Regions from separate parts of the Comamonas sp. GB3 AK4-5 genome, predicted to be linked through region 1. Evidence: predicted binding sites of a transcription regulator. Region 1 holds the regulator's gene; the other holds the start of a gene.
The links. Region 1 encodes LexA, which represses DNA repair genes until DNA is damaged. Its sites were predicted from a motif close to ACTGTATNNNNATACAGT; they were not measured.
Positions count from the first base shown of each region.

Region 1 (3,412 bases):
GCAGGGGTCAGGGTGCCAGACGTTCGCGCAGCCACCGCACGTTGTCATCGGTGCCTGCTTCGGCGCGGTAGCGCAGGCGGTCATGCAAACGGCTTTTGCGGCCCTGCCAGAATTCCCAGCGGTCGGGCACCAGGCGAAACCCCCCCCAGTGCGGCGGGCGTGGCGGGTTCAGCAGAAACTGGGCTCCATATTTGGCGGCATTGGCCACCAGCACGCCGCGTCCGGAAATCACCTGGCTTTGCGGGCTGGCCCAGGCGCCTATGCGCGAATCCAGTGGCCGGCTGCGGTAGTAGCTGTCGCTTTCCTCGTCGCTCACACGCTCCACCCGGCCCTCGATGCGCACCACGCGCTCCAGCTCCACCCAGTGAAACTGCAGCGCCGCAAACGGGTTGCCCGCCAGCTCCGAGCCCTTGCGGCTGTCGTAATTGGTGTACCAGACGATGCCGCGTGCGTCATAACCCTTGATGAGCACAATGCGGGTGCTGGGGCGCAGATCGCCACCCACGGTGGCCACGGTCATGGCATTGGGCTCCAGCACTTGGGCATTCACGGCTTCCTGCATCCACTGGTCGAACTGCGCCAGCGGATCGGCCTGGGAGGCCGCTTCATGGAGTTCTGCGCGCTCGTAGCTTTTGCGCAGGTCGGCAATGTGGGTGGAAATCTGGCTCATGCCGCCATTGTGCGCCTGCGTGCCAGGCATATAGGCCATACAGATCAGCAACCGGGTGGCAAGAGCGGTGCCCATGATGTCTCAGAGCGTGTTCACGCTCTCGGTGGGGCTGCAAAGATCATCTCAAGCTTTGTTTGATCCAATACGCATAAAGCTGGCGCAACCGAGCTCGGAGACGCCGCGCAAGGGCCGCCCCGCCGTGCCGGTGTCGTCCCCCTTGGGGGATGGCGTCGTAGGCGACCCAGGGAGTTATGACATCTTTTCCAGCGCTGCACACACATCGGCCATGCGGCCGCTGAGCACCATGCGGGCGTGGTCGTTGGCGTCGCTGCGCAGAATGCGCACCTTGTCGTCCAGGGTCACGGCGTCATAGCTGCTGTCGTTGGCGGCCATGGCAGGCAGTTGTGCGCCAGCAAGCGGGGCGGTCGGGGTGCTTGCATGGCTGGCAAGTCTGCCGGCGCTTGGCGCTGTGCCTGCGCGGGAGGCGCCGTGCCGCGCTGTAGTGCGGCGAGCCCGTGGCTGGCGCAGGGAAGAGGCTGTCGACAGCGCTGCCGACCGTGGTGCCGAGGTGGCAAAGCCGGCAAGGGTGCGGGATGTGGTGAACAGGCGCATGGAGGACTCGCTTTCTGTCGCGGGCGTAGAAACTCCCTCAGGCCATGAAAACCTGATGCGGAGCGGAAAAAAGGTGAGCAAAGCCCGACCGGGGCATGCGCGAGGCAGGTGCCGGTGCGGTGGCAGGCAGCGCCGTAGCGCTGGTGGGGAGGCTGCCGGGGCTCGGGCTGAGCCGGCGGCCTGTGGCGCTGGGCGCGTTACATCAGCGTGTTGCGGATCAGGCCCACGGCCAGGCCTTCAATGGCAAAAGGCTCTTCCGGATGCACATGGATGATGGGGTAGTCGGGGTTTTCGGGCAGCAGCTCGATGCGCTGGCCCGCGCGGCGCAGGCGTTTGACGGTGACGTCATCGCCCAGGCGGGCCACCACGATCTGGCCGTTGCGGGCCTCGTGGGTGGACTGCACGGCCAGCAGGTCGCCGTCCAGGATGCCGGCGTCGCGCATGGACATGCCGCGCACCTTGAGCAGGTAGTCGGGCTTGTGGGCAAACATGCTGGCCTCGACGGCATAGGTTTGGTCGATATGTTCTTGCGCCAGAATGGGCGAGCCCGCCGCCACCCGGCCCACCAGGGGCAGCTGCAGCGGCTGCATGGCGGACAGCGGCAGGGCAAAGCTGTTGCCGCGTGCGGCATTGATGCTGCGCACCGTCTCGGCGCACAGGCGAATGCCGCGCGAGGTACCGCTGACCAGCTCGATCACGCCCTTGCGGGCCAGGGCCTTGAGGTGCTCTTCCGAAGCATTGGCGGATTTGAAACCCAGGGTGTTGGCGATCTCGGCCCGGGTGGGCGGGGCGCCGGTGCGGGCAATGGCAGACTGGATCAGGTCCAGAATCTGCTGTTGCCGGGGGGTGAGCTTGGGGTGGTCCATGGGCATTCCTTGATCGATCAAAGATGAATACTGTGTGTTCATCCAGTACCTGTATTTTTGACCAGTTTGGAAAGGACTGCAAGTGGAATGTGGCAAAAACATCGTCATCCTGGGGACGGGGGGCACGATTGCGGGCTTGGCCGAGCATGCCGGTACCGGCGTGGGCTATCGCCCCGCCCAGTTGGGCGTGGCCGAGCTGCTGCAGGCCGTGCCCGATTTGCAGCAGCTGGCGGGTGCCGCGCTGCAGGCCGAGCAACTGGCCCAGCTGGACAGCAAGGATATGGATCACGCCACCTGGCTGCTGCTGGCCCGGCGCTGTGCCCAGCTGCTGGCGCGCGATGATGTGGCGGCCATCGTCATCACCCACGGCACGGACACGCTGGAAGAAACGGCCTGGTTTTTGCAATGCGTGCTGGCGCCTGCCAAGCCCGTGGTGCTGACCTGCGCCATGCGCCCGGCCACTGCCATTTCCGCCGACGGCCCGGGCAATCTGCGCGATGCCGTGGCCTGTGCGACCGATGCGGCTGCACAGGGGCGGGGCGTGTTGGTCGTGGCTGCGGGGCGGGTGTTCAGCGCCCGCCAGGTGTGCAAGGTCCACCCCTACCGGGTGGATGCATTCGACGGCGGCGAAGCCGGCCCGCTGGGCTGGGTGGAAGAGGGGCGGGTGCGCTGGGCGGCAGCCAGCATGGCGGCGGTCCAGGTCCAGTCCGCACCGCAGCCCCCGGCTACGGCCTTGCCGGAGGCCGAGTCTTGGCCGCAGGTGGAGGTGCTGCTCAGCCATGCGGGCAGCAGCGCCGCCGCGGCCCTGGCCCAGGTGCAGGCCTTGTGCGCGGCCGGCGTGCGCGGGCTGGTGGTGGCGGGCACCGGCAACGGCACCACCCACAAAGCCCTGGATGCCGCGCTGGACCATGCCCAGGCGCATGGCCTGGCTGTGCGCTGCACCACGCGCTGCGCCCAGGGCCGCATCGTCCAGGCCCAGGGTGCCGATGACAGCCGCGTGAGCGCACTGCCTGCGGTGAAGGCGCGCATCAGCCTGATGCTGGAGCTGATGGGTTGGCCCCGAACGGATAGATAGTGTGGCGGCGGAGGCTGGGGCGCCTCCATCTCAACCTTTCCCCAAAAGGGGAAGGCGTCGGGCCGCTAGGCAGAGCTAAAAAGTGAGCTGCCTGTGCAGTCAGGTGCTGCGTTTTCCTTGGATTTGTCCATAAAAAAGGCCGGTGTCACCACCGGCCTTTTGCTGTGCAGCAGCTGCGATCAGGATGCC
Region 1 is NZ_CP166730.1:2,719,456-2,722,867, reverse strand. Features, by position in the region: gene pdxH (pyridoxamine 5'-phosphate oxidase) at 8-670, opposite strand; gene ACA027_RS12255 (hypothetical protein) at 920-1,063, opposite strand; gene lexA (transcriptional repressor LexA) at 1,480-2,148, opposite strand; gene ACA027_RS12245 (asparaginase) at 2,231-3,223, shown strand; gene adk (adenylate kinase) at 3,403-3,412, opposite strand, start outside.

Region 2 (3,412 bases), 1.2 Mb from region 1:
TGGCATTGCGCGGCCACGGCTTGCAGGTGCTCCAGATTGCGTGCCGCCAGCGTCAGCTGCAGGGCTTGTCGGTGCTGCTGCGCCAACTGGCGGGCCATTTCGGCGCCTATGCCGTCGGAGGCTCCGGTGATGATGATGCGGGGCATGGTGTGCCTCCGGACCATGCCGCCGAGCCGAAGCGCTCTGGCTTAAAAGCAGGCCCACACCTGGTCGGCCAGTGTGACCATGAACTCCGGCAGCAGATACAGGGCAAACACCGCCATCAGCACCAGGGCGATGGCGGCCCACAGCAGCAGCCGCTTCCAAAGCGGCAGAGGGCGTGGGGCAGGCGTAGCAGGCGTGGATGAAGGCGTAGACATGGTGCTCAGGCCAGAGAGGGTTTGCGCACCAGGGACTGTTCGCGCACCGGCAGATTGACCAGGGCGGCAAAAATGCCCAGCGCAATCGCCAAATACCAGACCATGTCGTAATTGCCGTTGCGGTCATACAGATAGCCGCCCAGCCACACGCCCAAAAAGCTGCCCACCTGGTGGCTGCAAAACACAAAGCCGCCCAGCATGGACAAATGCTGCACGCCAAAGATCTGGGCAATGGTGGCATTGGTCAGCGGCACGGTGGACAGCCACAGAAACCCCATGGCAGCCGAGAAGATGTAGACCGACCAGGGCGACAGCGGTGCCAGCAAGAAGGCCACGATGATGACCGAGCGCAGGCCGTAAATGCCCGACAGCAGATAGCGCTTGGGCATTTTCTGGCCCAGATTGCCGGCGATATAGGTGCCAAAGATGTTGAACAGCCCCACCAGGGCCAGCGAATAGCTGGCCACCTGCGGGGCCATGTTGAAGTCCTTGAGATAGCTGGGCATGTGCACGCCAATGAACATCACCTGAAAGCCGCAGACAAAATAGCCCGCCAGCAGCAGCACAAAGCTGGGGTTGGTCCAGGCCTCGACCAAGGCCTGGCCAATGGTCTGGTCACGCAGTGGTCGAGGGCCGGCATTGGCGCCAAAACCGGGTTCACGCAGGCCAAAGGCCAGCACGGCAATCAAGAGGGCGATCACGGCCAGCAGCAGCAGGGCGTTGCTCCAGCCGAACTGGGCAATCAGCCCGCCTTCCACTGGCACCATAAAGAACTGGCCGAAAGAGCCGGCCGCAGCCGTCACCCCCATGGCCCAGCTGCGCCGCGCCACGGGAATCTGCCGGCCCAGCACGCCATAAATCACCGCATAGGTGGTGCCGGCCTGGGCTGCGCCAATGACCACCCCCGCCGTCAGGGCGAACCAGGTGGTGGTGGGCGACAGCGCCATGCCCGCCAGGCCCAAGGCGTAAAGCATGGCGCCCCCCACCAGCACCTTGAAGGCGCCCAGCTTGTCGGCAATCATGCCCACGAAAATACCCAGCACCCCCCAGGACAGGTTCTGGATGGCAATGGCCAGCGCAAAGGATTCGCGCGTCCAGCCCATCTCCTGGGTGATGGGCTGCAGCCACAGGCCAAAGCCATGGCGTATGCCCATGGACAAGGTGACCACTGCGCCCCCGCACAGCAGCACTTGCAACATGGATAGATGCTTGAATGTGTTGTTTTGTTTTTGCATAGGCCCAGAATGTAGCGAGTTCGTCCACCGTTTGCGGTGCTGCCCCACCTCGCGGATGGACACTGGCGCGACACCCCGGGCAACAAACCATGTTGCCATGGGGTAACTGTTTATTTATCCAGCGGTGCGCCAGCGCGCGCACTACAATCCGCCCCCATGGCAGCCAAACCCTCTACTTCCATTCCCGAATATTCCGAAGGCTCGATCCGCGTCCTCAAGGGCCTGGAGCCGGTCAAGCAACGTCCCGGCATGTACACCCGCACCGACAACCCCCTGCACATCCTGCAGGAGGTGATCGACAACGCGGCCGACGAAGCCCTGGCCGGCTATGGCAAGCGCATCAAGGTGTCGCTGCACACCGATGGCTCGGTCAGTGTGGAAGACGACGGCCGTGGCATTCCCTTTGGCATCCACCCCGAAGAAGGCGCCCCCGTGGTCGAGCTGGTCTTCACCCGCTTGCATGCGGGCGGCAAGTTCGACAAGGGCCAAGGGGGGGCCTACAGCTTCTCGGGCGGCCTGCACGGCGTGGGCGTGTCGGTGACGAATGCGCTGTCCACACGCATGGAAGTCACCGTGCACCGCGACGGCCAGGTGGCCCGCCTGGTGTTTTCCGGCGGCGATGTGATCGAGCCCCTGACCGTGCGCCCGCTGCAAAGCGGCGAGCGCAAGCAGGGCACGACGGTGCGCGCCTGGCCTGACGCCAAATACTTCGAATCCTCCAATCTGCCCATGGGCGAGATGGTGCATTTGCTGCGCAGCAAGGCCGTGCTCATGCCCGGTGTCACCGTCTCCCTGGCCAATGAAAAAAACCGTGACACGCAAAGCTGGCAGTACAAGGGCGGCCTGCGTGACTACCTGGCGCAAAGTCTGACGGGCGACCCCGTCATCCCCCTGTTCGAGGGCGAGGGCTTTGCCGACAAGCACCACGACAGCTTTGCCGAAGGCGAAGGCGCTGCCTGGTGCGTGGCCTTTACCGAAGACGGCGCGCCGCTGCGTGAAAGCTATGTCAACCTGATCCCCACCACCGCCGGCGGCACGCATGACAGCGGCCTGCGCGACGGCCTGTTCCAGGCGGTGAAGGCTTTTATCGACATGCATTCGCTGCTGCCCAAGGGCGTGAAGCTGATGCCCGATGACGTCTTTGCCCGCGCCAGCTATGTGCTGAGCGCCAAGGTGCTGGACCCGCAGTTCCAGGGCCAGATCAAGGAGCGCCTGAACTCGCGCGACGCCGTGCGCCTGGTCTCGGGCTTTGTGCGCCCGGCGCTGGAGCTGTGGCTCAACGAACATGTGGAGCATGGCAAAAAGCTGGCCGAGCTGGCTATCAAGGCCGCGCAAACCCGCCAGCGTGCCGGCCAGAAGGTGGAAAAGCGCAAGGGCAGCGGCGTGGCCGTGCTGCCCGGCAAGCTCACCGACTGCGAAAGCCGTGACCTGGCCCACAACGAGGTGTTTCTGGTCGAGGGTGACTCTGCCGGCGGCAGCGCCAAAATGGGCCGCGACAAGGAAACGCAAGCCGTGCTGCCGCTGCGCGGCAAGGTGCTCAACACCTGGGAGGTGGACCGCGACCGCCTGTTTGCCAACACCGAAATCCACGATATCTCGGTGGCCATTGGCGTGGACCCGCATGGCCCCAATGACACCCCCGACCTGTCCGGTCTGCGCTACGGCAAGATCTGCATTCTCTCGGACGCTGATGTGGACGGCTCCCACATCCAGGTGCTGCTGCTGACCCTGTTCTTCAAGCATTTCCCCAAGCTGATGGAGGCCGGCCATGTCTGCATCGCCCGCCCGCCGCTGTTCCGCGTGGATGTGCCGGCGCGT
Region 2 is NZ_CP166730.1:1,505,986-1,509,397, forward strand. Features, by position in the region: gene ACA027_RS06695 (SDR family oxidoreductase) at 1-146, opposite strand, end outside; gene ACA027_RS06700 (hypothetical protein) at 189-359, opposite strand; gene ACA027_RS06705 (MFS transporter) at 365-1,558, opposite strand; gene ACA027_RS06710 (DNA topoisomerase IV subunit B) at 1,751-3,412, shown strand, end outside.
Region 2: a site for LexA is predicted at 1,700-1,717, ahead of ACA027_RS06710 (DNA topoisomerase IV subunit B). Genes of this name have one in related genera too.